DNA from 3 places in the Shinella sp. 838 genome. Region 2 is predicted to be linked to each of the others. Evidence: predicted binding sites of a transcription regulator. Region 2 holds the regulator's gene; each other region holds the start of a gene.
What was found. Region 2 encodes PhoB, which activates phosphate uptake and scavenging genes when phosphate is short. Its sites were predicted from a motif close to TGTCATNNANCTGTCAT; they were not measured.
Positions count from the first base shown of each region.

Region 1: the regulator PhoB is predicted to act here: its motif matches at 3,883-3,899, upstream of phnF (phosphonate metabolism transcriptional regulator PhnF).
Region 3: the regulator PhoB is predicted to act here: its motif matches at 7,490-7,506, upstream of P9A16_RS10770 (esterase-like activity of phytase family protein).

Region 1 covers NZ_JARSBQ010000004.1:495,321-506,011, forward strand. Annotated here, with positions in the region: gene P9A16_RS16820 (ABC transporter substrate-binding protein) at 1-81, shown strand, start outside; gene P9A16_RS16825 (FecCD family ABC transporter permease) at 78-1,106, shown strand; gene P9A16_RS16830 (ABC transporter ATP-binding protein) at 1,103-1,906, shown strand; gene P9A16_RS16835 (pseudoazurin) at 1,903-2,352, shown strand; gene P9A16_RS16840 (class I SAM-dependent methyltransferase) at 2,352-3,128, shown strand; gene phnF (phosphonate metabolism transcriptional regulator PhnF) at 3,106-3,861, opposite strand; gene phnG (phosphonate C-P lyase system protein PhnG) at 3,967-4,434, shown strand; gene phnH (phosphonate C-P lyase system protein PhnH) at 4,434-5,042, shown strand; gene P9A16_RS16860 (carbon-phosphorus lyase complex subunit PhnI) at 5,046-6,146, shown strand; gene P9A16_RS16865 (alpha-D-ribose 1-methylphosphonate 5-phosphate C-P-lyase PhnJ) at 6,143-7,027, shown strand; gene phnK (phosphonate C-P lyase system protein PhnK) at 7,024-7,800, shown strand; gene phnL (phosphonate C-P lyase system protein PhnL) at 7,803-8,510, shown strand; gene P9A16_RS16880 (DapH/DapD/GlmU-related protein) at 8,507-9,121, shown strand; gene phnC (phosphonate ABC transporter ATP-binding protein) at 9,286-10,134, shown strand; gene phnD (phosphonate ABC transporter substrate-binding protein) at 10,217-10,691, shown strand, end outside.
Region 2 covers NZ_JARSBQ010000003.1:309,428-320,118, forward strand. Annotated here, with positions in the region: gene ppk2 (polyphosphate kinase 2) at 1-783, opposite strand, end outside; gene phoR (phosphate regulon sensor histidine kinase PhoR) at 928-2,223, shown strand; gene P9A16_RS13055 (substrate-binding domain-containing protein) at 2,410-3,444, shown strand; gene pstC (phosphate ABC transporter permease subunit PstC) at 3,565-5,049, shown strand; gene pstA (phosphate ABC transporter permease PstA) at 5,046-6,374, shown strand; gene pstB (phosphate ABC transporter ATP-binding protein PstB) at 6,388-7,203, shown strand; gene phoU (phosphate signaling complex protein PhoU) at 7,255-7,983, shown strand; gene phoB (phosphate regulon transcriptional regulator PhoB) at 8,002-8,685, shown strand; gene P9A16_RS13085 (GcrA family cell cycle regulator) at 8,824-9,360, opposite strand; gene P9A16_RS13090 (aspartate aminotransferase family protein) at 9,784-10,691, shown strand, end outside.
Region 3 covers NZ_JARSBQ010000002.1:634,084-644,774, reverse strand. Annotated here, with positions in the region: gene P9A16_RS10785 (AAA family ATPase) at 1-3,099, opposite strand, end outside; gene P9A16_RS10780 (metallophosphoesterase family protein) at 3,103-4,371, opposite strand; gene P9A16_RS10775 (MarR family winged helix-turn-helix transcriptional regulator) at 4,630-5,094, shown strand; gene P9A16_RS10770 (esterase-like activity of phytase family protein) at 5,242-7,437, opposite strand; gene hupB (DNA-binding protein HupB) at 7,625-7,900, opposite strand; gene lon (endopeptidase La) at 8,106-10,529, opposite strand.

The DNA.
Region 1 (10,691 bases), on a different contig from region 2:
GCGATGAACCCGACGATCCGCACGATCGAGGGCATCGAGGTGCTTGCCGACGCCATCGAGAAGGCTGGCCTCGCGAAGTGACGGCTGATCGCCCCATCCTGCTGCGCACGGGTGTCGCTCTTGCGGCGCTCGTGCTGCTTGTCGCCGCGCTCGGGGTGGGCGCGGCGGTGGGCGAGACCGCTATTCCGCTCGACGTCGTGGCAAAGACCGTGGCGAACCGCCTCTGGCAGGCGGGGCACGCCATCGAGCCGATAGACGAGGGCATCGTCTGGAACTACCGGCTGAGCCGCGCCGTGGTTGCGGCCTGCTGCGGATCGGCGCTCGCGATCTGCGGGGTGATCCTGCAGTCGCTGCTGCGCAACGCGCTGGCCGATCCCTACATTCTCGGCATTTCCGCCGGTGCCTCCACGGGCGCTGTCGCGGTGGCGATCCTCGGCATCGGCGCCGGTATCCTGACGCTGCCGATCGGTGCCTTTATCGGGGCGCTCGTCGCCTTCGGTCTCGTCAGCGCGCTGGCGGTTCGCGCAGGCCGCGGTACGGGGGCGATCATCCTTGCAGGGGTCGCCGGTTCGCAGCTCTTCAATGCGCTGACCTCCTTCATCGTCACCAAGGCGGCCAATGCGGAACAGGCACGCGGCATCATGTTCTGGCTGCTCGGCAATCTCTCGGGCGTGCGCTGGCCGGATGTCTGGCTGGCGCTGCCGGTTGCGCTTCTCGGGCTTGTCGTGTGCCTCTGGCATGCGCGCGCGCTCGATGCCTTCACCTTCGGCACGGAATCGGCGGCCTCGCTCGGCATTCCGGTGCGCCGGGTCTATGTCGTGCTGATTGCCGTCTCGGCACTGATGACCGCCGTCATGGTCTCCATCGTCGGGTCGATCGGTTTCGTCGGCCTCGTCATTCCCCATGCCGCGCGCATGGTCGTCGGTGTCCGCCACGGGTTGCTGCTGCCGGCCTCGGCGCTGATCGGCGCCATCTTCATGATCGCCGCGGACGTGCTGTCGCGGGTCATCATTCCCGGCCAGGTGCTGCCCATCGGCGTCATCACCGCGCTGTTCGGCGCGCCGGCCTTCGCGCTCATCCTCAGCCAAAGGAGATCGGCCCTGTGACCCTTTCGGCAAAAGGTCTTTGCTGGTCGGCCGGCGGTGCGACCATCCTCACCGACGTCTCGCTCGACGTGCGTCCCGGCGAATTTCTCGGCATCATCGGACCCAATGGTTCGGGCAAGACCAGCCTGATGGCGTTGATGGCGGGCATCCGCAAGCCGCAGGCGGGTCTGGTAACGCTTGAGGGCTCGCCGCTTTCGGCCCACGGCCGGCAAGCCATAGCCCGCCGCATCGCCTTCGTCGAGCAGCAGGCGGAGACGACCGAGCGTATCACTGCGCGCCAGGCGGTCGAACTCGGCCGCACGCCGCATCTCGGCGCGCTGACGCCCTGGTCGCGGGCGGATGATGCCATCGTCGACAGGGCGCTGGAGGAGGTCGACATGGCGCACTTTGCCGGCCGGCTGTGGCACACGCTTTCCGGCGGCGAGCGGCAGCGGCTGCACATCGCCCGCGCGCTCGCCCAGCAGGCGCCGATCCTCCTGCTCGACGAGCCGACCAACCATCTCGACATCGGCCACCAGATCGGCCTGCTCCAGCTGGTGCGCGAACAGGACCTGACCGTCGTTGCGGCATTGCACGACCTCAATCACGCGGCCATGTTCTGCGACCGCATCGCCGTCATGCAGGGCGGCCGCATCGTCGCGCTCGGTACACCTGCAAAGGTACTGGAGCCGCAGCGCTTGCACGATGTCTTCGGCGTCACCGTGGATGTCGAGCGCGACAGCGCCGGCGGCTGCTTCATTCGCTATCGCCGGCCAGAGCCCCGGCCTGCCAAACTCAAGCTCGTTGCAGAGGCAAGATGAAAACCCGTTTCCTCCTGGCTGCGGCCATCGCCGTACTTCTCCACGCCGCCCCCGTCGCCGCTGAAACCTTCCGGGTCGAGATGCGCAATCGCGGCGAAAAGGGCTCCATGGTTTTCGAACCGGATTTCCTGGCAATCAAGCCGGGGGACAGCGTCAAGTTCATCGCCACCCACAAGAGCCACAACGCCGCCAGCATCGACGGCATGGTTCCGCAGGGATATGCCGGCTTCAAGGGCAAGATCAACGAGGAGATCGAGGTCACCTTTGATGCCCCCGGTTTCTACGGCATCAAATGCTCGCCGCATTTCGGCATGGGCATGGTCATGCTGGTGAAGGTCGGTGAGGCGGAACTGACGGAGGCGATCCGCACGGTCGAGGTGCCGGCCCGCGCCCGGCCGCGCTTCGACGACATCTTTGCCCGTATCGATGCGGGCGAGGGGCAGTGATGCACGGCACACGCGGCAACAGTCATCTCAAGGAAGACATTCGCGACTACTGGTCGCGCCGCTCTGAGACCTTCGATCTCGCCTTTGGCCACCGCATTCCCGAAGGACCGGAGTTCGAGGCCTGGGCGGCGGCGATCCGCGAAAATCTCGGTCCGGAGCCACGCCGCGTGCTGGAGCTTGCTTGCGGTACAGGTGAGGTGACACGTCTGCTGCTTTCCCTCGGCCATGAGGTGACGGCGCTCGACTTTTCCGAGGCGATGCTGAAGGTCGCACGGAAGAAACACGCCGGTGCCAAGGGCGTGCGTTTCCTGCTCGCGGATGCGGAAAACCCGATGGAGCCGGACGAGAGCTATGACGCGATCGTCTGCCGCCATCTGGTCTGGACGCTGACGACGCCGGTCGAGGCTTTTTCCGAATGGCACCGCATGTTGAGGCCGGGCGGCATCCTTCTGTTCTTCGACGGCGACTGGGCAGCGCCGACCCGGCTTGGCAGGCTGGCGGGCCGGGCCATCGCCCTGCTCGACAAGGTCATCGGCACCGATCCGCACTATGACGGCGCGATGAGCGCGCGCCATGCCGATATCATGGGCCGGCTGCCCTTTGGCGACGGGCTTACCGTTGAACGCGTCCAGCCGCTTCTGGCGGCGGTGGGGTTCCGCGATATCAAGATCGGCTCACATGGCCCGATCGCGAGGGCGCAGCGGCGCACGGCGGACCTGCGCAACAGGCTGCGCACACTGCTTTACCGCCGTTTCATTCTCTGCTGCCGGAAGTAACTCCGTCGGTTTCCGGCTCCACGGTCAGCTTGACGCGGTCGGCGGCAAAACGCGTGCGGGAGAACTGGACCGGAACGCCGTCAAGATCTGTGTTGACGGCCGTCGCCACAAGAATGATCGCCCCCGGTGAGAGCTTCAGGTGGCGGATGTCGTCGCCTTCGGCATGGATGGCGGATATTTCGGTCGAGCGGCGCACATAGTCGGACACACCGAGCTCCTGGAACGCAGCGGTGATGGAGCGTGTCCTTTCGTAGACGGTGTCGATCCCGCTGAAACGGTCCGCGGGGAAATAATGCGTGCCGCAGGAGATGGGCCGCCTGTCGGCGCTGTTCACGGTTTCGAGCCGCACGCAGGGCGCGCCGGCTGCAAGGCCGAGCGCCACGGCAACGGCGGCGGTCGCTGGCTCTGTCGCCGCCGCCAGCAACTGGCCTTCCAGATTGCGCGTCTGATTTCCGAGACCCTGCGAAAATCGGGTACGGCGGGAGATCGGGAAGCGCAGCCGGTCGCGCCGCTCGATGCGCGTGCCGATGCCCTGGATAGGGCGCACGATGCCTTCCTCTGTCAGTGCCGCCATGGCGCTGCGCACCGTGTGGCGGTTCACGCCGAAGCGGGCGGCGAGCGTGATTTCCGGCGGCATCATGCCTGTTTCGTCGAAATCGCCATTGTTGATCGCAAGACGCATGCGGTCGGCGATTTGCCGCCAGAGCGCCACGCCCGATTGTCGTTCCACCATTTTCGCCCCCGCGAAACCCTCTGTCACACCCTTGTCATCCCGGCCCTTTAAGACGAGACTTAGATGTTCGGTTGTCTAGATTAATAGACATTTGGAGAGAAGGCAATGACATCAGTTCAGAAATCTGCCGCAAGCGCGGGGGACGGCCGGCAGAGGGCCATGGGTCTCTTGGCGAAGGCGAGCCGGGTCGAGTTGCAGGCGGCTTTTGACGCGCTGGCGGAACAGCCCGCCGTTCAACCGGTGCGCGGGCCGGAAACGGGCCTCGTCATGATCCGTGGCCGCATCGGCGGCGGCGGTGCGCCGTTCAATCTCGGCGAGGCGACGGTGAGCCGCGCCAGCATCCGCCTTCAGGACGGCACGGTCGGCCACGGCCAGGCGCTCGGCACGGACGGCGCCAAGGCGCGGCTTGCGGCGATCTTCGATGCGCTCTTCCAGCAGCCGGCCCACCAGGCTGAGGTGGCGGCGCTGCTCGAAACCATCGCCGCGCGCATTGCCGGCGAGGACGCCGAAAAGGCCCGCCAGACGGCCGCCACGCGCGTCGATTTCTTCACCATGGTTCGCGGAGAGGACTGATGACATTGGATACGCTCGCTTTTGCCGGCGGTTTTGAGGAGCCGGTGTTCGAGGCCCAGGCCGTTTTCCGCACGCTGATGGACTGCATGGCTCGCCCGGGCACGATCGGCGATGTCGCGGCCTCGGTCCTGCCGCCCGCGCCGCTGAATGCGACGGCCGGCGCGGTCGCGCTGACGCTGTGCGACCATGACACCGCTGTCTGGCTGACCCCGGCACTCGCCAATTCCGCGCTGCCCGGCTGGCTCGCCTTCAATGCCGGCGCAGCCGTCACCGACGCGCGGCAGGATGCCCGGTTTGCCTTCATCGAAAAGGGCGCCATGCTGCCGAACCTCTGCCTCTTCGCGCAGGGCACGCAGGAATATCCTGATCGTTCGACGACGCTCGTCGTCGAGATCGAGGCCTTCGACGGTGGCCGTCCGCTGACGCTGAAGGGACCGGGCATTCGCACGGAAGAAGAGATCGCGCCCGTCGGCTTGCCGGACATGTTCCCGCATTTCTGGTCCGAGAACCGCCAAAAATTTTCGCGCGGCGTCGATCTGATCCTCGTTGCTGGCTCAAGCATCCTCTGCCTGCCGCGCACCACCGTCGTCAGCGTGAAGGAGGCATAGACCATGTATGTTGCCGTCAAGGGTGGCGAAGCCGCCATCTCCAACGCCCACCGCCTTCTTGCCGATCGCCGCCGCGGCGACCGTTCGCTGCCGGCCATCGGTATCGAGCAGATCGTCGCCCAGCTTGGCCTTGCCGTCGACCGCGTGATGGCAGAAGCCTCGCTCTACGACCGCGCGCTTGCCGCGCTTGCCGTCCGGCAGGCCCGCGGCGACATGATCGAGGCGATTTTTATCCTGCGCGCCTACCGCACGACTTTGCCGCGCTTCGGCTATTCGAAGCCTGTCGAGACGGGCGACATGTGCGTCGAGCGCCGCGTCTCGGCGACCTACAAGGACCTGCCGGGCGGCCAGCTTCTCGGGCCGACCTTCGACTATACGCACCGCCTGCTCGACCCGTCGCTGCTGAACGACGAAGCGGTGGATGTGCCGCTGGAGCGCGAGGAGGCCGGCGAGCCGGTCATGCGCGTTTCCGACATTCTCGCCGGCGAGGGCCTTGTCGAGGATGACGGCAGCCTGCCGGACGGTCATGTCGCTGGCGACCTGACGCGCGAGCCGCTGGAATTCCCGATGGCGCGGGACCTGCGATTGCAGGCGCTCGCCCGCGGCGACGAGGGCTTTTTGCTGGCGCTCGGCTATTCCACGCAGCGCGGCTATGCCCGCACCCATCCCTTTGTCGGCGAGGTGCGCATCGGCGAGGTCGAGGTGGAGCTGGACATGCCTGAACTCGGCTTTGCCGTCTCGCTCGGCCGCATCCAGGTGACGGAGTGCCAGATGATCGCCCAGTTCAAGGGATCGGCGAAGAACCCGCCGCAGTTCACCCGCGGCTATGGCCTCGTCTTCGGCCAGAGCGAGCGCAAGGCTATGGCCATGTCGCTGGTCGACCGGGCGCTGCGCGCGGAGGAATTCGGCGAGGACATCGTCGCGCCGGCGCAGGACGAGGAATTCGTCATCTCCCATTCCGACAACGTGCAGGCGACCGGCTTCGTCGAGCACCTGAAACTCCCGCATTACGTGGATTTCCAGGCCGAACTCGATCTCGTTCGCCGCATGCGGCGCGAATACGAGGCCGCGCAAAACATCGATCTTCCGGAGGCCGCAGAATGAGCACGGCAGACCTCGCAACCTACAATTTCGCCTATCTCGACGAACAGACCAAACGCATGATCCGCCGCGCGATCCTGAAGGCGATCGCCATTCCCGGCTACCAGGTGCCCTTCGCCTCGCGCGAAATGCCGATGCCCTACGGCTGGGGCACCGGCGGCGTGCAGGTGACGGCGGCGATCCTCGGGCCGAAGGACGTGCTGAAAGTCATCGACCAGGGAGCGGATGACACCACCAACGCCGTCTCCATCCGCGCCTTCTTCCAGAAGGTCGCCAATGTGGCGGTCACGACCAAGACGCGCGAAGCGACGATCATCCAGACGCGCCATCGCATTCCCGAGGAGAAGCTGACGGCCGGCCAGACGCTGGTCTACCAGGTGCCGATCCCGGAGCCCCTGCGTTTCCTCGAGCCGCGCGAGACCGAGACGCGGAAAATGCATGCGCTGGAAGAATACGGCCTGATGCATGTCAAACTCTACGAGGACATCGCCCGCAACGGCCATATCGCCACGACCTATGCCTATCCGGTCAAGGTCGAGGGCCGCTACGTGATGGATCCGTCGCCGACCCCGAAATTCGACAATCCGAAGATGCACATGTCGGAGGCGCTCCAGCTTTTTGGCGCGGGCCGCGAAAAGCGCATCTACGCCGTGCCGCCCTATACTGAGGTCGTCAGCCTCGATTTCGAGGACCATCCCTTCGAGATCCAGACCTTCGACAAGCCCTGCGCGCTGTGCGGCGCGGAAAATGTCTATCTCGACGAGGTGGTGCTCGACGACAGGGGCGGGCGGATGTTCGTCTGCTCGGACACCGACCATTGCGAAGAACGCTGCGCAGGCGGCCATCGCGGCCATCTGGCTTACAACAAGGAGGCTGCCGAATGACCGACACGCCGCTTCTCAAAGTCCGCGACATCTCGAAATTCTACGGCGCGCGCATCGGCTGCCAGAATGTCTCCTTCGATCTCTGGCCGGGCGAAGTCCTGGCGATCGTCGGCGAATCCGGCTCCGGCAAGACGACGTTGCTCAACTGCCTCGCCACCCGCCTGATGCCGACATCGGGCGCCGTCGAATACCGCATGCGTGACGGCCAGATGCGCGACCTCTCCCGCATGAGCGAGGCGGAACGCCGCTTCCTGATGCGCACGGACTGGGGTTTCGTGCACCAGAACCCGGCCGATGGCCTGCGCATGGCTGTGTCGGCCGGCGCCAATGTCGGCGAGCGGCTGATGGCCGTCGGCGAACGGCACTACGGCAATATCCGCGAGACGGCGGGCACCTGGCTCGGCCGCGTCGAGATCAGCGTCGACCGTATCGACGACCAGCCGCGCGCCTTCTCCGGCGGCATGCGCCAGCGCTTGCAGATCGCCCGCAACCTCGTCACCTCGCCGCGCCTCATCTTCATGGACGAACCGACCGGCGGTCTCGACGTCTCGGTGCAGGCGCGCCTGCTCGATCTCCTGCGCGGCCTCGTGCAGGACCTCGGCCTCTCGGCGATTATCGTCACGCACGACCTCGCCGTCGCGCGCCTCCTCTCGCACCGCATGATGGTGATGAAGGATGGCGTCGTCATCGAACAGGGGCTGACCGACCGCGTGCTCGACGATCCGCGCGAAGCCTATACGCAGCTCCTCGTCTCCTCGATCCTTCAGGTGTAACCATGGCCACACCCCTCGTTGTTTCCGAAGTCGCGAAGAGCTTTACCATGCATCTTCGCGACGGCATTCGTCTGCCCGTGATGTCGAACGTCGCCTTCTCGGTGAAGGCGGGCGAATGCGTCGTATTGGGCGGCCCGTCCGGCATCGGCAAGAGTTCGCTCCTGAAGATGGTCTACGGCAACTATGCCGTCGACAGCGGCCAGATCCTGATCGAGCACGGCGGCCGCCTGCTCGACCTGGCGATCGCCGATCCGCGCACCATTCTTTCGGTGCGCCGCGCCACGCTCGGCTATGTCAGCCAGTTTCTGCGCACCGTGCCGCGCGTTGCGGCCGTCGATGTCGTCGCCGAGCCGCTCACCGCTCGCGGCGTCAATGCCGCCGAGGCGAAGGCGACGGCCGAAGCCATGCTGGCGCGGCTCAACCTGCCGCGCGAACTCTGGCAACTGCCGCCCGCCACCTTTTCCGGCGGCGAACAGCAGCGCGTCAACATCGCGCGCGGCTTCATTACCGATCACCGCATCCTGCTGCTCGACGAGCCGACCGCATCGCTCGATGCGAAGAACCGCGCCGTGGTCGTCGAGATGATCGCTGAGAAGAAGGCGGCCGGTGTCGCGCTCCTCGGTATCTTCCACGACGAAGACGTGCGCGAAAAGGTCGCCGACCGCATCGTCGACGTCTCCGCCTTCTCGCCACGAAAGGCCGCCGCATGACCCGCCTGTCCGAAACGCCGCTGATCCATCCGACTGCAGTCGTGTCCGACACGGTGCTCGGCCGCTACACGGAGATCGACGAGAACTGCCGCGTCAGCGAAGTCGAGATCGGCGATTATTCCTACATCATGAACGGCGGCTCCGTCTGGTGTGCGACGATCGGCAAGTTCGCCAACATCGCCGCCTCAGTGCGCATCAACGCGACGAACCACCCGATGTGGCGGGCGACGCTGCATCATTTCACCTACCGCGCCAACGATTACTGGCCGGATGCCGACCACGAAGCCGACTTCTTCGAATGGCGGCGCGGGCACCGCGTCGTCATCGGCCACGACGTCTGGATCGGTCATGGATCGACCATCCTGCCGGGTGTCACAGTCGGCAACGGTGCTGTCATAGGCTCCGGCGCGGTCGTCACAAAAGACGTCGAACCCTATACGGTCGTCGGCGGCGTCGCGGCGAAAGTCATCCGCGAACGTTTCCCCCGAAGCATTGCCGAACGCATGGAAAAACTCGCCTGGTGGGACTGGGATCATGCCCGGCTGCGCACCGCTCTCGACGACTTTCGTAAACTTGACGCAGAAGCCTTTCTTGCCCGTCACGACGGGTGAGAAAGCGCTTGCCGATGCCGGAAATTCAGGCCTGTGGACTGTTATTTTTCCGACATGAAACTGACATTGCCCCTTCATCAACAGCGTTTAGAGCCAGTCCCGAAAGCGACAGGCCCGGCCTTTGGCCCAGCCTTGATCCGACACAGGACAAAAAGGGATCCACCATGTTTCGACTGAAGAATGTCACCCGCCGCTTTGGCGTGCGCGTAGCGGTCGACGATGTGACCTTCGATATTCCGCAGGGCCAGATGGTCGGCGTCATCGGCCGCTCCGGCGCCGGCAAGTCGACCATGCTGCGCATGATCAACCGCCTTGCCGATCCGAGCGAGGGCACGATCCATTTCAACGATGTGGAAGTCTCCGCGCTGCGCGGCGCGAGCTTGCGCAACTGGCAACGCGACTGCGCGATGATTTTTCAGCAGTTCAATCTCGTGCCGCGTCTCGACGTGCTCACCAACGTGCTGCTCGGTCGCCTCAACCACCGCCCGACGGTCATGAGCGTCCTCAATCTCTTCACCCGTGAGGAGCGCATCATGGCGATCGCAGCGCTCGAGCGCCTCGGCATCGAACAGACGGCGCTTCAGCCTGCCGGCACGCTCTCGGGCGGCCAGCAGCAGCGTGTGGCGATCGCAAGGGCGCTGATGCAGAACCCCAAGATGCTGCTTGCGGACGAACCGATCGCCTCGCTCGATCCGCTGAACGCAAAAATCGTCATGGATGCACTGCGCGACATCAACGAGCGCGAAGGCATCACCGTCATCACCAACCTGCACACGCTGGATACGGCGCGCGCCTATTGCGAACGCATCATCGGCATGTCCGGCGGCCGCGTCGTCTTCGATGGCCCGGCACGCGAGCTTGATGCCGATGCGGTGCGCACGATCTACGGCACCGGCGCCGACGGCGCGGAAATCGACGAAAGCATGACCTCGACGGCGATCCGCAATCCGGCCCGCCAGGACAATGCAAAGGAATCCGCCAGCCCGACACCGCTGGCACTGGCCGGCCTTTAAGCCGGTTGGGATCGAAGGGCCCGCGTGAAGGGCCATCATTTTTAAAGAGCCCCGGCGAAGCCGGTCAAACAGGAGAAAGACCATGCTGAAGAAAGCTCTTCTCGGCGCCGTCGCGCTCATCGCGCTCGCCGGCCACGTACAGGCTGAAGACCTCAAGGAATTCCGCGTCGGCATCATCGGCGGCGAGAACGAAGCCGACCGCCTGCGCAACTACCAGTGCCTCGGCGACCAGCTGAAGGCCGAACTCGGCTTCGAGAAGGTCTCGTTCTTCCCGGCTGCCGACTATGACGGTGTCATCCAGGGCCTGCTCGGCGGCACGCTCGACTATGCCGAACTCGGCGCTTCCGGCTTTGCCAAGATCTACCTTGCCAAGGCCGACGCCGTCGAGCCGATCCTGACGACCGTCCAGACCGACGGCTCGACCGGCTACCACTCGATCATGGTCGCCCGTAAGGACAGCGGCATCACCAAGCTCGAAGACCTGAAGGGCAAGAAGCTCGGTTTCGCCGATCCGGACTCGACCTCCGGCTACCTCGTGCCGCTCGTCACGCTGCCGG
Region 2 (10,691 bases):
GCGGATGAGGTTGAGGCGAGCCCGGCGCTTGTCGTTGCCGCGCACCACCGTCCAGGGTGCCTGGTCCGTATGGGTTTCCTTCAGCATACGGTCGCGCTTTTCGGTGTAGTCATCCCACTTGTTGAGCGCGGCGATGTCCATCGGCGAGAGCTTCCAGACCTTGAGCGGATCGTGCCGGCGGTCGTGGAAGCGCTTCAGCTGCATTTCTCGGCCGATATTGAGCCAGAACTTGAAGAGCTGGATATCGTCGGAGACGATCATCTTCTCGAAGCGCGGTGTCGCCTTGAGGAATTTTTCGTACTGCTCCGGCGTGCAGAAGCCCATGACCGGCTCGACGCCGGCGCGGTTGTACCAGGAGCGGTCGAACAGCACGAACTCGCCCGCCGTCGGGAAGGTCGCGACATAGCGCTGGAAATACCATTGGCCACGCTCGGTTTCGGTCGGCTTGGTCAGCGCGACGATGCGGGCCGAACGCGGGTTCATGTTGGACATGGTGGCATGGATTGCGCCGCCCTTGCCCGCCGCGTCGCGTCCCTCGAAGACCGCCATGATGCGTTTGCCGGTCTTCTGCTGCCAGAACTGTACCTTGACCAGCTCGATCTGGAGCTGTTCGAGTGTTTCCTCGTATTCGTCGTCGTCGAGCTTCTTTTCGTAAGGGTAGTCGTCGGAGCCGAAGGCCTTTTTGTCGATCCATTCAGGAAGGTTCGGGTCGTCGATATCGAAGATCCGCTTCTTGCCGTCGATATCCAGTTCCACGGCCCGGCTTTCGGCATTTTCCGCCATCGTCCACTCCTTCAAATCGGGGTGCGGCGCATGCCGCGTCGCAGAAGGTGGTCACAACCGGATTGCGAATTCAAGCGCACCGTGAAAAACATGTCATGAAGCCGCGCTATCCATGGAGAATCGATGGAGGCCGCGGAGGATAGGATGCTTGCGAGGGAATGGGTGGCGGTGACGGATCAGCGGACGGGTCTCGGCTGGCTGGCGGCGCAACTGTGGGGCGAACGGGTGCTGATCGCCTCGGCCGTCTTCGTCGGCTTCATGATGTGGCTTGCGGGCCTGCATCTCGGCTGGGTGTCCTTCGCCGTGCTCCTGCTCGTCATCGCCGGCCTGCTGCGCACGGAGCGGCGCATGGTGGAGACCGGTGGCCGGACCATGGCGGCCTCCACGGTACCGGTGCCGGAGGTTCAGGTCGTCGTACCGCCCGCGGACGATCTTTCCGCCATCGCAGCGGTCCTTGGTGCGCTCGATGCGCCCGCCCTGCTGCTTTCGGGTCGGGAGACCGTCAAGCTGCAGAACCGCGCGGCCGAGGCGATCTTCGGCGCCATTCCGCTGGGTAGCGACCTCGCCGGCCGCATCCGCGCCCCCGGTATTCTCGACATGGTGCGTGACGCGATCGCCAGCGGCCAACCGCGCGAGACCGAGCACGCCGAGCGCCTGCCGTCGGAGACCGTCTATGTCGTGCGCATTGCGCCGCTTGCCGAACGGATGAGCGAACCCCTCTGGCTGCTGACCTTTCGGGATGTCTCGCAGGCGCGTCGCATCGATCGCATGCGTTCCGATTTCGTCGCCAATGCCAGCCACGAGTTGCGCACGCCGCTCGCCTCGCTGCGCGGCTTCATCGAGACCCTGCAGGGGCCGGCCAAGAACGACGTGAAGGCGCATGAACGCTTCCTCGGCATCATGCACGAACAGGCGACGCGCATGAGCCGCCTTGTCGACGATCTGCTGTCGCTCTCCCGCCTTGAACTGCGCTCGAACCTGACGCCGGACCAGACCGTCGATCTCGTGCCGCTGCTCGGCCATGTGCGCGACAGCCTGCAGCCGCTCGCCTCCGACCTCGGCGTGGAGGTCGTGCTGGACCTGCCCAAACATCCCGTCACTGTGCCGGGTGAGCGCGACGAGCTGGTCGAGGTTTTTGAAAACCTCATCGAGAATGCCTGCAAGTACGGCCAGGAAGGCAAGCGGGTCGACGTGGTTCTGTCCGGTGGCGGCGTTGTCCCGGTCGAGCTCTCCGTCACCGACTACGGCCCCGGCATACCCCCGGAACACGTGCCGCGCATCACCGAACGTTTCTACCGGGTTAACGTGGAAGCGAGCCGGTCCAAGAAGGGTACAGGCCTCGGTCTGGCCATCGTCAAGCACATCCTCACCCGCCACCGGGCACGTCTCGTGGTGAAGTCCGAGGTGGGCAAGGGCACGGTCTTTACCGTCAAGTTCTGACACAAAGGGCGACGCTTTCGTCGTGTCGATAAAAATAGACAAGCAATTTCAATTGCTTGATGTGTCACAAATGTTTCGTCAAACTGACATAAAAGAGAGGGCGAACGGGGGCTAGAGAAGAGCCGCCGGTCAACGGCAGAGAGCGCAGAACAGCGCACCACACATGTCCTCTTCGGGAGAACCCAGATGAAATCTCTTAAGCTCACTGTTGCGGCGCTTGTTGCCTCCGCCGCATTCGCAGGCGTTGCCGTCGCGCGCGACCAGGTCCAGATCGCCGGCTCCTCCACCGTTCTTCCCTATGCCAAGATTGTCGCCGAGACGTTCGGCGAGACCTTCCCCGACTTCAAGACCCCGATCGTCGAATCCGGCGGCTCCTCGGGCGGTCTGAAGGAATTCTGCAAGGGCGTCGGCCCGAACACTATCGACATCGCCAACTCCTCGCGCCCGATCAAGGACAGCGAAGTTGAGGCCTGCAAGGCGGCCGGCGTGACCGAGATCCAGGAAGTCAAGATCGGCTATGACGGCATCGTCTTCGCCACCGACAGCGGCAATGCCGACCTGAAGCTCGAGCCGAAGGATCTCTACCAGGCGCTCGCCGCCGAAGTCGTCGTCGATGGCAAGCTTGTTGCCAACCCCTACAAGAAGTGGTCGGAAGTCAACAAGGACCTGCCGGACGCCGAAATCGCCGCCTACATCCCGGGCGAAAAGCACGGCACCCGCGAAGTCTTCGAAGAGAAGATCCTCGCCAAGGGCTGCAAGGACTCGGGCGCCCAGGACGTCATCAAGGCTGCCGTTGCCGATGAAAAGGAACAGCATTCCAAGTGCGTCGCCGTTCGCAAGGACGGTCTGGCTGTCGACATCGACGGCGACTACACGGAAACGCTCGCCCGTATCGCCGCCAACAAGTCCGGTATCGGCGTGTTCGGCCTGTCCTTCTACGAAAACAACGCCGACAAGCTGAAGGTTGCCACCGTCAGCGGCATCGTTCCGTCGACCGAGACGATCGCTTCCGGCGAATACCCGGTTTCCCGTCCGCTGTTCTTCTACGTCAAGAAGGCGCATCTCGGCGTCATCCCGGGCCTGAAGGAATATGTCGAGTTCTTCACGAGCGACGACATGATCGGCCCGGACTCCCCGCTGGCTGAATACGGCCTCGTCGCCGCTCCTGATGCCGAGCGCGAAGAGATCCGCAAGGCCTTCGTCGACGGCAAGATCATGTAACTGGCTTCGGCCGGCGCGGTTTCTCCCAGGAGAGGTCGCGCCGGCCGCTCTCTTTCGGGCGGTTTTGCCCGCGTCTGTCGAAAGGTCGGGGCGGGTGGTCTCGCCGGGAGAATTTCCTCAATGAGTATTTCCCTTCTTCTGCTCGTCGTCGCCGTGATCGGCGTGGTGGGCTATCTTATTGGCAGCTGGCGCGCCAACGCGCTTGCCGGCGGCAAGCTTTCCAATCTTCATTCCCGGCCGGGTTACTACGGCTCCTTCGTCGCCATCTGGTCCATGCTTCCGGCCATCGCCCTCCTGTTGGTCTGGATCATTGCGAGCCCGATCTATATCGGCTCGACGGTTCGCGCCGGCTTTCCCGATGAGGTGAAGGCCGAGCCGCAGGCGACGCAGAACCTCAACTACAACATGATCGGCGCCATCGCCCGCGGCTTCAAGTTGCTCTCCGCCGAGGAGCGCGATGCGCTGTTCAAGGACGGTGCCGCCGCCCGCCAGGTGCTCGGCAGCAAGGGCGTGCCGCTCGCCGCGGATCCTGCGCCCTACATGCTGACGGCTGCCGACGATCTCAACCGCATGACGACGGCAAGCAGCACCTTCCTGTCGATCCTGGTCGTGGTTGCCGCACTTGCCGGCGGCGCTTTCGCCTACCGCGCGATCGCGCCGAAGTTCCGCGCCCGCAACCGCGTCGAAGGCGTCATGCTGGTCGGCCTCATCGTTGCTTCGTCGATCGCGATCCTGACGACAGTCGGCATCGTTGCCTCGATGGCGACGGAGGCGATCAGCTTCTTCAACATGGTCCCGGCCTGGGAATTCTTCTTCGGCACGACCTGGGATCCGCGTTTCGCTGCTGCCGGTGCCACGGATTCCTCCGGTCAGTTCGGCCTGATCCCGCTGCTTGCCGGCACGCTTTACATCGGCTTCGTCGCCATGCTCGTCGCCGTGCCGGTCGGTCTCTTCGCCGCCATCTACATGTCGGAATATGCCTCGCGCACGGTCCGCTCGATCGCCAAGCCGCTGCTCGAAGTGCTCGCCGGCATCCCGACCATCGTGTACGGCTTCTTTGCCCTCATCACGGTCGGCCCGTTCCTGCGCGACATCTCCGCCCAGCTGAACGGCCTCGTCACCGGCAACTATGCCAACTTCATCCAGGCGCAGAGCGTGCTGACCGCCGGCATCGTCATGGGCATCATGCTGATCCCCTATGTCTCCTCGCTGTCGGACGATATCATCACCGCCGTTCCGCGCGCCCTGCGTGACGGTTCGCTCGGCCTCGGCGCGACGCGGTCGGAGACCATCAAGCGCGTCATCCTGCCGGCCGCCCTGCCGGGCATCGTCGGCGCGCTGCTGATGACCGCCTCGCGTGCCGTCGGCGAAACCATGATCGTGGTGCTTGCCGCCGGTGTTGCCGCCCGCATGCAGCTCAACCCCTTCGAACCGATGACGACGGTGACGGTCAAGATCGTCAACCAGCTGACGGGCGACCTCGAATTCACCTCGCCTCAGACGCTGGTGGCCTTCGCGCTCGGCATCACGCTCTTCGTCATCACGCTCTGCCTTAACATCTATGCCCTCTACATCGTGCGCAAATACCGGGAGCAGTACGAATGAGCCAGGTCTCCACGAGCCCTTCGATGGCCGCCCTCGGCGTTGCCGCCAAACCCGAACGCCGCGATATCGGCCTTGGTCGCCGCTATGCCGCCGAACGCCGCTTCCGCCTCTACGGCATGGCTGCGATTGCCTTCGGTCTGCTCTTCCTGTTCCTCCTGCTGTTTTCGGTCGTCTCCAAGGGCTACACCGCGTTTCAGCAGACGATGATCACCATTCCGGTCGAGTTCTCCGAACAGGTCATCGACAAGAACAACGAGCGTGCCACCAACCCGCAGAAGCTGGTTACGGCGAACTACCCGATCGTTGCCCGCAATGCGCTCGCCAAGGTGCTGGGCGTCGACGAAAAGGACCGGGCCGGCCTGAAGGCGGTCAACGGCATGATTTCGGACAGCGTGCGCGTGCAGTTGCGCGATCTCGTCACCGCCGATCCCGCGATCATCGGCACGACGAAGACCGTGACGTTCCTTGCCCATGGTGACCTCGACTCCGCCTTCAAGGGCCAGATCGACCTCGCCGTGCCGGAAACGAACCGCAAGGTCTCCGACAAGCAGGTCGGCTGGATGAACACGCTCGCCGAAAGCGGCGCGCTCGCCAAACATTTCAACACCGGCCTCTTCACCAATGGCGCATCGAGCCGTCCGGAGGCTGCCGGCGTTGGTGTCGCAGCGATCGGCTCGCTCTACATGATGCTGATCGTGCTCGTGCTCTCCCTGCCGATCGGTGTCGCTGCCTCGATCTATCTGGAGGAGTTCGCTCCGAAGAACCGGTTCACGGACCTTATCGAGGTGAACATCAACAACCTCGCCGCCGTACCGTCCATCGTCTACGGTCTTCTCGGCCTTGCTGTCTTTGTCAACTTCGCGGGCTTCCCGCGCTCGGCGGCCCTCGTCGGCGGCCTGGTGCTGACCCTCATGACGCTGCCGACGATCATCATCGCGACCCGTGCCGCGCTGAAAGCCGTGCCGCCATCGATCCGCTCGGCTGCGCTTGGCCTCGGTGCCTCGAAGATGCAGACCGTGTTCCACCATGTCCTGCCGCTCGCGATGCCCGGCATCCTGACGGGCACGATCATCGGTCTTGCTCACGCACTCGGTGAAACTGCCCCGCTGCTTCTCATCGGCATGGTCGCCTTCGTCGCCGATGTTCCGGCAACGCCGATGGACCCTGCGACGGCGCTTCCGGTGCAGATCTACATGTGGGCCAACGAGGCGGAACGCGCCTTCGTCGAGCGCACCTCCGGAGCCATCATCGTGCTCCTCATCTTCCTCATCCTCATGAATGTTGGCGCCATCCTGTTGCGCCGCCGTTTCGAACGGCGCTGGTAGAAGGACCGGTCATATGAACATGATGTCAGAAGCAGCAGTCGAGAAAGCGCTGGACAAGAAAATGAACGACATTTCCTACAAGATGATCGGCAAGGACGTCTCGGTCTATTACGGCGAGAAGCGCGCCCTCTACGATGTGAACCTCAATGTTCGCGAAAACACGGTGACCGCCCTTATCGGCCCGTCGGGCTGCGGCAAGTCGACCTTCCTGCGCACGCTGAACCGCATGAACGACACGATCGACGGTTGCCGCGTCACCGGCCGCATCACGCTCGATACGGACGATATCTACGATCCGAACATCGACGTCGTGGAGCTGCGTGCCCGCGTCGGCATGGTCTTCCAGAAGCCGAACCCGTTCCCGAAGTCGATCTACGAGAATGTCGCTTATGGCCCGCGTATCCACGGTCTCGCCAAGGGGAAGGCCGATATGGACGCCATCGTCGAGCAGAGCCTTCAGAAGGCCGGCCTGTGGAACGAGGTGAAGGATCGCCTGCATGAAGGCGGCACGGGCCTTTCCGGCGGCCAGCAGCAGCGCCTGTGCATCGCCCGCGCCGTCGCCGTCAGCCCGGAAGTCATCCTCATGGACGAGCCCTGCTCGGCGCTCGACCCGATCGCGACCGCCAAGGTCGAGGAACTGATCCATGAACTGCGCGCGAACTTCACCATCGTCATCGTGACGCACTCGATGCAGCAGGCGGCCCGCGTCTCGCAGCGCACCGCCATGTTCCACCTCGGCAACCTCGTCGAGGAGAACGACACCGACAAGATGTTCACCAACCCGGATGACCAGCGCACGCAGGACTACATCATGGGCCGCTTCGGCTGACGCCTTCGTCGCCGAGCATCCCTGGAACCCGAGCGCATTAAGGACTGAGCCATGTCATCGAGCCACATCGTCTCCATCTACGACGAAGAACTGAAATACCTGTCCCGCCGCATCTCCGAAATGGGCGGCACCGCCGAGCAGATGGTCGCCGATTCCGTCCGCGCCCTCGTCACGACCGACGCGGCGCTGGCCCAGAAGGTGATCTCCGAGGACGTCATCCTCGATACGGCAGAGCGCCAGATCAACGACAAGGCGATCGTCACCATCGCCAAGCGCCAGCCGATGGCGGCGGACCTGCGCGAAATCATGGGCGCGATCCGTATCGCGGCCGAACTGGAGCGCGTCGGCGATCTCGGAAAGAACACCGCCAAGCGCGTCATCGCCGTCCAGAGCTCGGGCATGCCCCGCAAGCTCGCCCGCGGCCTGGAGCATCTTGCCGAGCTCGCGCTGATGCAGCTCAAGGAAGTGCTCGACGTCTATGCCACCCGCTCAATCGAGAAGGCCAAGGCGATCCGCGAGCGCGACGACGAGATCGACGCGATCTATACCTCGCTGTTCCGCGAACTCCTGACCTACATGATGGAAGACCCGCGCAACATCACGCCCTGCACGCATCTCCTGTTCTGCGCCAAGAACATCGAGCGCATCGGCGACCACGCGACCAACATCGCCGAAACCATCTACTACATGGCAACAGGCTCGCAGCCGGAAGGTGAGCGTCCGAAGGACGATACCTCGACCTCCGTCGTCGCGGCCGATGTCGCCGACGCGTCCGAGTAAAGAGCAAGGTTCAACTCCATGGTGCCCAGAATTGCCGTCGTGGAAGACGAGGAGGCCCTGAGCGTTCTCCTCCGTTACAATCTGGAAGCGGAAGGTTTCGAGGTCGATACGATCCTGAACGGTGACGAGGCCGAGATGCGCTTGCAGGAGCGCATGCCGGATCTCCTCATCCTCGACTGGATGCTTCCGGGCGTTTCCGGCATCGAGCTGTGCCGACGCCTGCGCCAGCGCCCGGAAACCGAACGCCTGCCGATCATCATGCTGACGGCGCGCGGCGAGGAGAGCGAGCGCGTGCGCGGGCTTGCCACCGGTGCGGACGACTATGTCGTCAAGCCCTTCTCGACGCCGGAACTGGTTGCCCGCGTGCGGGCGATGCTGCGCCGTGCCAAGCCCGAGGTTGTCTCGACGGTGCTGCGCTGCGGCGACATCGAGCTCGACCGCGAGACGCACCGCGTCCATCGTCGCACCCGCGAGGTCCGCCTTGGCCCGACGGAGTTCCGCCTTCTGGAGTTCCTGATGACCTCGCCCGGCCGCGTCTTCTCACGCTCGCAGCTTCTCGACGGGGTCTGGGGCCATGACATTTATGTCGACGAGCGCACCGTCGACGTGCATGTCGGGCGCCTACGGAAGGCGCTCAACTTCGCCAACATGCAGGACGTCATCCGCACGGTCCGCGGCGCCGGCTATTCGCTGGAAACCTGAGCGAACGGAATTCCTCCCAAGGACGGAAATGGGCCCTCAAGGGCCTGTTTGCGTTTTGGGGGAATAGCAGAGGCACCACCATCTCAAACGAAAACGGACCCTCTCGGGTCCGCATCGCATTTTCTGCCGTGGTAGATGTTATCGCATCCGGCGGCGCTCGGCCGAGGGCTGGTAGGCGAGGCGCTGGTGGTAGGTGCAGTAGGGCGAATTGTCGGGGGACTCGTTGCCGCAGAAGTGGAAGTCGTCGTTGAGCGGGTCTCCGATCGGCCACTTGCAGGTGCGCTCGGTGAGCTGGGTCAGCTCGAGACGACGCGACATCGGTACGACCACGTTGTTGCGGTTGGCCGGAACCGGAAGGGTCTCTGCCTGCATTTCGAAATCGGCGTCGATCTCTTCCTTGACAATGGCGTTGCCGGCCGGACGGGCGACCGGGCGGGCGGCGACGGGACGGGCAGCGAAGTTCGACGGACGCGGCGTCGCCGGAGCCGGACGCTTGGCGCGTGTCGCGGTCTGGGTGCCGCCGGCCTTGGCGCGACCGGGCAGATTCAGCCGGTGCACCTTGCCGATGACGGCATTGCGGCTGACGCCGCCGAGCTGCGCCGCGATCTGGCTCGCGCTCAGGCCCTCGCTCCAGAGCTTCTTGAGTTTCTCGACGCGCTCGTCTGTCCAGTTCATGTTTTTGTCTCCGCTCGGCGTTCAGGATGCGGGAATCCCTCGTCGTGCTCCGGACGGGTCCGGAACCTGAACGCCCTAACTCTCTTGCTGACTAGTTCCGCCGCATGCAGTCTAGTAATTGGTCTTTAACCTAGAGACCGGTGGACTCTGTGACAAGAGTCGCCGGAATCCGGGCGAATCGATTTCGGAGTTTTCCCCAACTTGCTGGTCGGGTGTGACTCGATAGAGACACCTTCCATGCGCGTCGCGAATCCTCACCTTGCGGGATGTTCAGCGCCATTTCGGGTGCGATTTTGTTGACATCCCAATATGAAATGCTGATAGTGCGGCATGCCGCCGAAAGGCGGCTTTTGGTTTTTCTGAGGCTTGGAAAAGTCAAGCTGCATTTCTGTTTTTCCGCATCTCTTTTCGGAGGGTCCACGCATGGCCGATGTCGCGCCGCTCTATGAAACCTACATGCGTGCGCCGCTCCGGTTCACGCGCGGGGAGGGCGTGTGGCTGACCACCGAAGATGGCGAGCGATATCTCGATTTTGCCGCCGGTGTTGCCGTCAACTCGCTCGGCCATGCGCATCCTCATCTCGTCGCCGCGCTGAAGGAGCAGGCCGACAAGGTCTGGCACCTGTCGAACCTCTATGAGGTTCCGGGCCAGGAAAGCCTTGGCAGCCGGCTGACGCAGGCCACGTTCGCCGACAAGGTGTTCTTCACCAATTCAGGTGCAGAGGCGCTGGAATGTGCGATCAAGACCGCCCGGCGCTACCATTTTGCCAAGGGCCATCCCGGCAAGTACCACATCATCACCTTCGAGGGTGCCTTCCACGGGCGCACGATCGCGACGATCGCCGCCGGCGGTCAGGAAAAATACATCGAGGGCTTCGGCCCCAAGGCGCCGGGCTTTCTCAAGGTCCCCTTCGGCGACATCACGGCCGTCAAGGACGCGATCACCGAGGAAACGGCCGGTATCCTGATCGAGCCGGTGCAGGGCGAGGGCGGGCTGCGCCCGGTGTCGAAGGAGTTCATGCAGGAACTGCGCCAGCTCTGTGACGAATACGGCCTGCTGCTCATCCTCGATGAGGTGCAGACCGGCGTCGGTCGCACGGGGCGGCTCTTCGCTCACGAATGGGCAGGGGTCGCGCCTGACATCATGGCGATTGCCAAGGGTATCGGCGGCGGTTTCCCGCTCGGTGCCTGCCTTGCCACGAACGAGGCGGCGGCCGGCATGGTTGCCGGTACGCACGGCTCTACCTATGGCGGCAACCCGCTTGCCATGGCCGTCGGCAACGCCGTGTTGGACGTGGTGCTGGAAGACGGCTTCCTCGAGCATGTGCGTGA
Region 3 (10,691 bases), on a different contig from region 2:
CCGCGAGGCGCGTTCCATCATCGCGCTGCGGTGACGCTCGCGGTAGAGTCGCAGAGCCTGTTCCGCCGCCAGAATGCCGGCGCGCGTCGCCAGATAGCGGCGCGACTTCTCCGCAAGCTCGATCAGCACCGTGCGCCGCCGTTCCTCCAGCACCGCCGCCGCATCGCTGCCGGCGACCTTAGCCAGCGCTTCCTCCGCCCGGGCGCGCAGAAGGTGCTGCTCCTGCACCGCGCGGTCGAGCTCCTCGAGCCGTGCGGAAAGGTCTTCCCTTTCCGCAGAAAGCTGGTCGTCATCGACCGCCGAGAGCAGCGCCTCGGCTTCATCGACCGTTTCCGTGCGCAGCTGCTGGGCGAGATCACGCCCGACATCCTGGACGCGCGCCAGAATGTCGTCGCGCTTGCGATAGGCTTCGATGAGAATATCCGCCTCCGCAAGCGTGTCGCAGCCAAGGACGGAATAGACCTCCGCGAGCCGCGCGGTAAGCACCGCACGACGCTCCTCCAGTGCACCCTCCTCCTCGGCAAGGCGCAGCCCCGCCTTGTCGATCGCCTCGCGCCGCTGGCGCACCGCTGTCGCCGCGGCGAGCCGCCGGCCGAAGGCTGCGACGGTGGAAAGCGGGTCCTCATTGTCGAACGGCTCGGACAGGCGCTCGGCAAGGCGGCGGGCGTGGCCGGCATAATCCTGCTGGTCCCGGCGCATGCCGGCGATGCGGTGATCGAACTCCCCGCGCCGCTCGACATTCTGGGCGAGCGTCTGCAGCGCCGGAAGGAGAGCGCCGACGCGCTCCAGGGCGACGGGCGCGTCCGGCCCGGCGAGCCAGGTGCCGGCGATGTCCCGCTCCCAGGCCTCCTGCCATGCGCCAAGTGCCGCCGTGGCGTCTTCCGTGGCCTTGCCGCGCATATCAATATCGGCCTTCAGACGGGCGAACTGCACGGCCGCAGAATTCCGCCGGGCCTCGGCGGCCTTCAGCGCCTCCAGCCGGTCCTCGGCAAGGAACAACGCTTCATCGAAGGGGCTGTCCTCGGCCAGCGCTTCACCCAGTAGGGCCGCCAACCGCGCCAGCACGTCGCGCCTCTCCCTTTCCACGAGATCGGCTTCCACGGTGCGCTGCGCAAGCCCGCCGATGGCATCCAGCGCCGCCGCCCGCCGCTCCAGCCAGCCGGCCATGTCTGCCAGCGTCGTCCCCTCAGGCAGGCCGAGGCGCGCGGCAAGCGACGACACCTGACCTTCGACTTCCGCCCGCACCTCGGACAGACGGGTCCCTTCACCGGCAAGGGTCTCCAGCCGCGCCGTGCCTTCCGCGATCGTCCGTTCGAGAAGGCGCAGCTCCGAAAGGCGGTCGGCATTGCGCAGGCGCGCATCCGAAGCCTTGTCATCCGCGCGCATCGCCTGCTCGAAGGCATCGGCAGAACCGCTGTCGAGCGTGCCGGCATGCCTCTGCCAGGCCGCATCCCGCACGGCTCGCAGATGGCCGGCATGTTCTTCGCCCGCCGCACCGGTCGCCCTTTGAAGCGCCCGGAGCGTTGCGCGGGCAGAGGCGACATCCAGCTCCAGTGCGGCAACCTGCTCGCGTTGACGGTGCAGGGCCTCATCGGCCGCATCATGTCGTTTGCGCAAACCCTCCATATCGCCAGGCGATGGCGCAGCCACGGCCTCCAGGCTCGCCGCGGTGCCGGACCAGGGAGCAAGACGCGCCATCGCACCATCGGCATCCTGCCGGGCCAGCGCGACGAGGCGACGGGCCTCGCGCAAGCGCGCCGAAAGGTCGCCGGACCGCGCAGCGCGCAGGGCTGCGGCGAGCGAGGACTGACGCGCCGCGTCCGCCTGCACGTCCTCGTCCGAAATGGCGCCCGCCTCGTCTCCGATGGCGGCAAGCGCCCGCTGGGCCTCGGCACGCTCGCGAAGCGCCGTCGCGGCGCGTTCGGCAAGCGCCGACCGTCGGGACAGGAGGGCGGCAAGCTTTTCGCCAAGGCCCGGAGGCAGCAGAATGCCCGCCGGGTCGGCATCCGCAACGAGCCCGAACGCGGCGAGGCTTGTCCCGATGGAAACGGCAACCCGGTCCCGTTCCGCCTCGCGGACAGCAAGATCCATCGCCGCGGTGCGGAAGCGGGCCTCGAGCGCGGAACCGGCAAGCGCGGTGATATCGCCTGCGGCCGCCAGAACGGCCTCGTCCTCAGGCAGCTCCGCCAGCTCCTCGGAAAAATGCAGGCGCTCCCCCTCCATGCGTGCCGCGCGGGCGGCGATTTCCGCCTCCTCGCGCGCCAGTTCCCCGGAGAGCGAACGCCAGCTGGTCGGCGGAGAATCGCCCAGATCGAAGGCGCCGAGCTCGGTACGCAAAGCCCGCAGGCGCCGAAGGTAAGGCAATGCTGAAAGGCAGCGCTCCACCTGCGCCAGCGCGGCGCGCACCTCGGTCCGGGCGGCCGTCATCTCGCCGTGCCGCTCGACAGCGGCGTCGCGGTCGCGCACCAGCAGGCCGTAATCGCGGGCGGCGACATCGAGCGCCTTGCGCTCGGCCGCCAGCGCGTCAATATCCGCCTTGAGCCCCGAGAGTCCGTGCTTGCGGCCGGAGGGACGATAGAACTCGTCGGCCTCCGCCTTCAGCGCCGCAAGACCCGTGGCCATGTCGGAAAGACCGGAGCTGGCGGAAAAGAGCATCGACCCCAGCTCGCCCTCGCTCTTCAGGATGTCCTCGCCGCCCCTCTCGATGCTCTCGTCGTCGAGCGAGAACATGGTGCGATAGGCGTTGCGATCCATGCCGCCGAGCACGGCGGCAAAGAGCGTCTCCGGCAAGGGCCGGTCATCGGCGGTGACGAGCGAGGCCTGGTTGCGCTTCAGGCGGTAGGCCTCGTGGCGCTCGGCACCGACGGAGAACTGCCCGCCGACGCGCATCAGGGCATAGGGATGCAGGAAGCCGTAGGCGCTGGATTTCTCGATGCCGAAAAGCAGGTCGAGATAGGCGGAAAAAAGCGTCGACTTGCCCGCCTCGTTCGGGCCGTAGACAAGATGGAAATCCGGCTTGCCCGGCGTGGCCGTACCGAAATCGAGGCTGCGGTCGGTAAATTTTCCGTAGCGGACGAGGTCCAGGCGATCGAGACGCATCGGCTAGCCCCCCGCCCCTTCGCCGCCAAGGCGGGCGAGAACGGCATCGGCCCCTCGAAGGGCGAGGTCGTGCAGCAGGGCCTCCTCCGCCGCTTCGTCCACGGCCAGCAGGCCGCGCGCCTCCTTCGGCAACTGGCGCAGGAGATCGCCCAGCGTCTCGCGCAACTCTTCGCGATAGGCATGGCTTTCGATGACGTCCTCGCGCATCAGACGGGACATCTCCGTGAGCGGACCGGCATCGGCACCCGCCGCGGCAAGCGGCATGGAAACGGAAAGCTCCACCGCCTCGATCCAGCATTCGCCGAGCGAGGCGGCAACGTTCTGCAGCTCGGCGGTGAGCAGATCCTCGTCGCGGCGTAGGCGCCAGGAAAGCGGTGTGGCGCCGTCAAGTGCAAGGCGTGCGACGAGATGGGCGCCGCGTGCTTGCGCCCTCGCCTCGGCCAGCACGGCTTCGACGCGGTCAAGCATGCCGTGCCAGTCTTCGATACCAGAGAGATCGACGGAAAGGCGCTCGAACAGCGCGACCGCGACCGGATGCATCTCGCAGGTGATCGTGCCGTCGTCCTCGATGGTGGCGAGCGTAATGCCTTTGGGGCCACCTTCGTTGATGTCGCGGCCCTGCGGATTGCCGGGCATGACGATCCACGGTTTTTCGAGATGCACCCGCCGCTGGTGGATGTGCCCGAGTGCCCAATAGTCGAAGCCGTGCGCGGCAAGATCGGCTATGCCGACAGGTGCATAGGGATCGTGGCGACTCGCACCGGCCAGGCTGGTGTGCATGAGGCCGACGTTCACCGCATCCGGCACGGGTGCGCGAAAACTCGGCAGCAGCGATGCCGGGGCATGGGGGTTGGCAAAGCTGATGCCGTGGACGTGGATCTCGCGGCCACTCGCCAGCACGCCGGCCTTCACCGGCTTTCCGCGGCCATCGAAGACGTGCACATTCGGCGGAAAGGTGAGTTCGCGGGTGATCTGCGACTGGGCGTCGTGATTGCCGCGGATGAGGAAGACGCGGATGCCGGCCGCATCCAGCCGGCGCATCTGGCCCATCAGGAAGAGCGCCGTCGCCATGGAGGTCTGCGAACCGTCATAGAGGTCTCCGGCGATGATGAGGGCATCGACCGCCTCGGTGATCGCAAGATCGACGATACGCTCCAGCGCCTTGCGTGTCGCTCCGCGCACCAGTTCGCCAAGCTCGGCATTGCGCAGAGCGAGCGATGTCAGGGGCGAATCGAGATGGAGATCGGCGGTGTGAATGAAGCGGAACGGCATGGCCGGACAATCGCTTTCCCCCTCCTCCGGGTCAATGCTTGGCGCCCCGCAGTCAAGGTTATGCAGGAGAGAAATCGTCTCACCCCGAAAATTCCGGGAAAGGGCAGGAATAACGCCCGCGACCTGACCGTTCGCATTTACAGAGATCGTTCAATATCTATGATCAAATTATCCGAAAACCTTCGTGATCATTTGACATGGTCCCTCATAATACCTATATTTCCCCTCATGAGTAGCACGATAGAAATTTCCCAGGGCATGTTCAAACTCTACCATCAGGTGAGCCGCCTGGTGAACGAGTGCATGATGGATGAAGGCGTGTCGCTTGCCCGCAGCAAGTTCCTGCTTCTTCTGGAATGTCAGGGCCCGCAGCGTTCGACGGACATCGCCTGCGCGCTCGGTTTCGCGCCCCGCACGGTAACGGAAGCGATCGACGGCCTCGAGCGGGACAAGCTGGTCAAGCGCGAGCCGGACCCGAAGGATCGGCGTGCCAAGATCGTCTCGATCACGGATATGGGCCGCACGGTGATCTCCGCCGCACAGCAGCCACAGCACAAGATGATCGAGGCGATCTTCGCGGTGCTGACCGAAGACCAGAAGCAGCACCTCAAGGACATCATCGGCTGCCTCAGCGAGAAGACCGAGGAATTGCAGCGCGAACGGGACAAGGTCGAAGGCGACACCGCCGCAGCGCCCATGCGCCCCCTGCGGGCCGTCGGCTAAGCCGGACGGCAACGGAAAACGGAAGAAGGCCGGGATTTCACGATCCCGGCCTTCTTTGTCTGAAGCGTTCAGCGTCCTCCCCTGCCCGCTGCCTTCCCCCCAATAAGCGGGGAGAAGGTGAAAGCAAGAATGGACGGCCCGCGGAGCTTACATGGCGTTCATCGGGCCGATGCCGAAAAACAGCGTCTCACCCGAGGAACCATCCACGCCGTCATTGTCGGTCATGACGAAGCCATTGCCGGCGGCGTCGATGGCAAAGCCTTCGACCTTGTCGACGACGAAGCCGTTGGTGGCGCCCTTCAGGTCCGGGATGAGGTCACGGACCTCTTCCTTCTTGACGACAGGCAGTTCACCGCCGAGTGCGGCCGGCTTCAGATCGGCAAGCGCCACGCGGTACAGCTTCTTCAGCTTGGCCGCCTGGCCGATCAGGTTGTCGCGCTCGATGATATAGGCATGGTCGCCGCTGACGGTGATTTCGGAAAGGCCGACCCAGCCGCTTTCGGTTTTTTCGAGCGGATAGCGCACGGCGCCCCATTCCTCGGAGGACGGCTTGTAGGAGACGAGCTTCACGAAACCCTTCTCGTCGTCGCCCCATTCACGCTGCATGGCCATCCACAGCACCTTGTCATCGCCTTCGCCGACGCTGGTGATGCCTTCGAAGCCGAAGCGCTTCTCGCCGGCGCGCAGCGCGGCGGGAATGGCGATTTCCTTCTGGATCTCGCCCTTTTCGTTCACATGGATGATGGCATGGCCGACGAGCTTGTCGGCATCGCCCTCGTTGGCAAGCCAGAAACCGCCCTCGCCATCCGGCGTCAGGCCCTCGCTGTCGAGCTTCTGGGCGGCAGCACCGTTGCGGGTAATGCGCAGCGCATCGACGATCTTCGCCGGCTTCGCGGTGGCGTCGATCGTGAAGATCGTCGGCTGCGAGGCGTAGAAGGAATCGTTGACGGCGTAGAGCATGCCCGGCTTGTCCTTGACCGGTGCGAGGCCCGAGAGGGCGCCGAAGCCGATCAATTCGCCATCCTTTTCCGTGGAGACGATCTGCGGATAGGCAGCTTCGCCTTCGGCACGCTCATAGATCATGACATGCGAGCGGGCGCCGCCGTCCTCCACGAGATCGGTCTCGTTGGCGGTCACGAAGAGATTGCGGTTCGGGATGGCGACGGCTCCTTCCGGGCCAACGCCCGAGGGCAGCAGCTGGAGAAGCGCGGGCTCGGCGCCGGTATCCTTGTAGACACCGACGATCGAGGCGCGCTCGGCGAGCACGAAGAACAGGTTGTCATCGCCGAACTTGGCGGCTTCCATGCCTTCCGGCTCGACGCCCTTCTTGTTGCGCTTGTCCGGATAGTGGCCGATCTTGGCAATCTCGCGCTCGAAGGCCGCGCCGTTCTCGTAGAGGACCTTGCCCTGCTTGTCGAAGATGGTGAAGCCGCGGGCGCCACCCTTCCAGTCGCCCTCATTGGCGACGACCAGGCGGTTGTCGTCCAGCCACTTCACGGCATCGGGCTCGCGCGCCACGTCCTTCATCTCGCCGGTGAATTTCAGCGCACCGTCCTTCTTGGTGTCGATGCCTTCAAGGCTGACCGTACCGGCGGAGAAGTGGCTCTTTACCGTGCCGGCCTTGCCGTCGACGATGACGATATGGTTGTTTTCCTGCAGGGTGACAGCAACTTCGTCGAGGCCGTTGAAGGAGACGAATTCGGGTTCGGGATCCTCGCCGGCGACATCGGCAAGGCCAGTCAGCGCCACATGCTTGATCGAACCGCAATCGACGACGCCGTCCTTGAGGGAGAGCAGCACGAGATCGCCGGCCGGCATCTGCGGGATGGCGCCGTCATTGACCTCTTCGTCGCGCTCGTTCTCGATGGCGATGGCGGCGATCGTCCTGTCCTTGTTGAGGGCGATCGAATCCGGCTGACCGCCGAGATCGCAGGTCGCCTCGACGGCCCTGGAGGCCACATCGACCTGGGCGAGCACACCCGACGGCTTCACGAAGCTTTCGCGCGTGTTGATCGCGACGAGCGCCTTGCCGGCGGCAATGGTGACCGAGGTCGGCTCGCCGTCGAAGGCGACGGTGCCGCCCGCCTTCGGAGCCTCGGCGTCGGTGATGTCGATGAAGCCGATGGCCTTGTTCGGGCTGTCGGAATAGACGAGCGTGTTGCCGTCTTCCGAGGCGCTGATGATCTCGGACGAGGTCGGCGTCGCCTTGTCGACACCCTCGGGCAGGTTGTCGGCAACGGCGAAGGACGCAATGCGATTGAAGACGGGCTCGGCGCTGGCGGCGGAGGCCACCGATGCGGCGAGAACCGCAGCGAGCGCGGCGGTGATCGAACGGGTTTTCATGAAATCCTCCGGGATCCGGTCAAAAGGAACCCGGCGGTTCTGAGGCTTTCGTGTTACAGGCCGATGACATTTCGGCGACGGTCCGTTGCCTTCCCGTCAAATAAAAGGGGGCCCGGAAGAACCGGACCCCGACCCTGAATTTCAGGTTTGGCGGCGGAGTGGATAACCGCTCTGCCCGAACCAAGGATCAGCCGTTGACGGCGTCCTTCAGGCCCTTGCCGGCCGAGAACTTCGGCACGTTGCGTGCCGGAATCTCGATCTCGGCGCCGGTCGAGAGGTTGCGGCCCTTCGAGGCTTCACGGCGCGATACGGAGAAATTGCCGAAACCGACGAGACGAACGTCGCCGCCGTTCTTGAGCTCACCCTGGATCGTCTCGAAAACGGCGTCGACAGCCGATGCTGCGTCCGTTTTGGAGAGGCCAGACTTCTCAGCCACTGCGGATACGAGTTCATTCTTGTTCATGTTTCCACCCCTTTCATACGGTTTGAAACGACTCATACAAGTCGGGGGCAGAATACGCATCGCCCCTCGCCCCGCAAGAAAATTTCGTCGCAAAACCCTGAGAATCCGGGCTTTACACACGTTTTTCAACGAAAAAGACCGGCCGAAAGGCCGGTCTTTTCCCGTTTCGCTCCAAAATGCCGGATGCATTACCCGGCATCAAGGCTCAATGCGCGATCGCGCCGGTACCCTCATCGGTCGATTCGACCGCCGGAACCTTGGCGTCTTCGACCGTCGCATCCCATTCGATCGGCTCCGGCCGGCGAACGAGCGCATGCTTGATCACCTCACCCATGCGCGAGACCGGAACGATCTCCATGTTGTTCTTCACGTTATCCGGGATCTCCGCCAGGTCCTTGGCGTTCTCTTCCGGGATCAGCACCTTCTTGATGCCGCCGCGAAGCGCTGCGAGCAGCTTTTCCTTGAGACCGCCGATCGGCAGGACCCGGCCGCGCAGCGTCACTTCGCCCGTCATCGCGATGTCCTTCGAGACCGGGATTCCGGTCATGATGGAAACGATGGCGGTCGCCATGGCGATACCGGCCGACGGACCGTCCTTCGGCGTCGCGCCTTCCGGCACGTGCACGTGGATATCGGTCTTGTCGAAGCGCGGCGGCTCGATGCCGAAATCGACGGCGCGCGAGCGGACATAGGACGCCGCTGCCGAGATCGATTCCTTCATCACATCCTTCAGGTTGCCCGTAACCGTCATGCGGCCCTTGCCACCCGGCAGGCTGACGCCTTCGATGGTGAGCAGCTCGCCGCCGACTTCCGTCCAGGCAAGACCCGTAACAACGCCAACCTGATCCTCGCGCTCGGCCTCGCCGTGGCGGAAGCGCGGAACGCCGAGGAAGTCGTGGATGTTGTCTGCCGTGACCTCGACCGTCTTCGACTTGCCCTTGATGATCTCGGTGACCGCCTTGCGGGCGAGCTTCATCAATTCACGCTCGAAGTTACGCACACCGGCTTCGCGGGTGTACTGCTGGATGACCGCCATCAGCGCGCCGTCCGTCACCGAAAACTCCTTCGGCTGAAGGGCGTGATCGCGGATCGCCTTCGGCAGCAGGTGCCGCTTGGCAATTTCCAGTTTCTCTTCTTCCGTATAGCCGGCAATGCGGATCACTTCCATGCGGTCCATGAGGGGCGCCGGAATGTTCAGCGTGTTCGCCGTCGTCACGAACATGACGTTGGACAGGTCGTATTCGACTTCCAGGTAGTGGTCCATGAAGGTCGAGTTCTGTTCCGGATCGAGCACCTCCAGGAGAGCCGAGGACGGATCGCCGCGGAAATCCATGCCCATCTTGTCAATCTCGTCGAGCAGGAAGAGCGGGTTGGACTTCTTCGCCTTCTTCATCGACTGGATGACCTTGCCGGGCATCGAGCCGATATAGGTGCGGCGGTGACCGCGGATTTCGGCCTCGTCACGCACGCCGCCGAGCGCCATGCGGATGTATTCGCGGCCGGTCGCCTTGGCGATCGATTTCGCGAGCGAGGTCTTGCCGACGCCCGGAGGGCCGACAAGGCACAGGATCGGGCCCTTGATCTTGGCCGAGCGAGCCTGCACGGCGAGATATTCGACGATGCGCTCCTTGACCTTGTCGAGGCCGAAATGATCCTCGTCGAGAATCTTTTCCGCGGCATTGAGGTCGGTCTTGATCTTCGACTTCTTGCCCCACGGAATGCCCGTCAGCCAGTCGAGATAGTTGCGCACGACGGTGGCTTCCGCCGACATCGGGCTCATCTGGCGCAGCTTCTTCAGCTCGGCATCCGCCTTTTCGCGGGCCTCCTTGGAGAGCTTCGCCTTGGCGATCTTTTCTTCCAGTTCGGCCATCTCGTCGCGGCCGTCCTCGCCGTCGCCGAGCTCCTTCTGGATCGCCTTCATCTGTTCGTTGAGGTAGTACTCGCGCTGCGTCTTCTCCATCTGGCGCTTGACGCGCGAGCGGATGCGCTTTTCGACCTGCAGGACCGAGATCTCGCCTTCCATGAAGCCGAGCGCCTTTTCAAGGCGCAGCTTGACGCTCGTCGTCTCCAGCATTTCCTGCTTTTCGACGATCTTGATGGAGAGGTGCGAGGCGACGGTGTCGGCGAGCTTCGAATAGTCCTCGATCTGGCTCGCGGCACCGACGACTTCGGGCGAAATCTTCTTGTTGAGCTTCACATAGTTCTCGAACTCGGAGACGACCGAGCGCGACAGCGCTTCGACCTCCACCGGGTCCTCTTCCGGCTCGGCTAGGACATGGGCCATCGCCTCGTAGAATTCCTCGCGGTCCGTATAGCCGTCGATCTCGGCGCGCGCGCGGCCTTCGACCAGCACCTTGACGGTACCATCGGGGAGCTTGAGGAGCTGGAGCACGTTGGCGACGGTGCCGATGCGATAGATGGCATCGGTTTCCGGGTCGTCGTCGGAGGCATTGATCTGGGTGGCAAGCATGATCTGCTTGTCGGTACCCATGACCTCCTCGAGTGCGCGGATCGACTTCTCGCGGCCGACGAACAGCGGGACGATCATGTGCGGGAACACCACGATGTCGCGCAGGGGCAGGACCGGGAAGGCCGTGGAGTCGTGCGACGCAGACGTCTTTTTCGTCATGTCATTTCCTTTCAAACGTCCCGTTTCCGGGAACCGGTCCATTCGGCGCTCAGAGTGCCGGGCCGGCGATCTTTTCCATCCACAAGTGGCGTGCAGCCAACACATTTTCAAGCCCGGTTGCGGAGTGCCCCACCCCGTGACGGACAAGCGAACCAACACCGG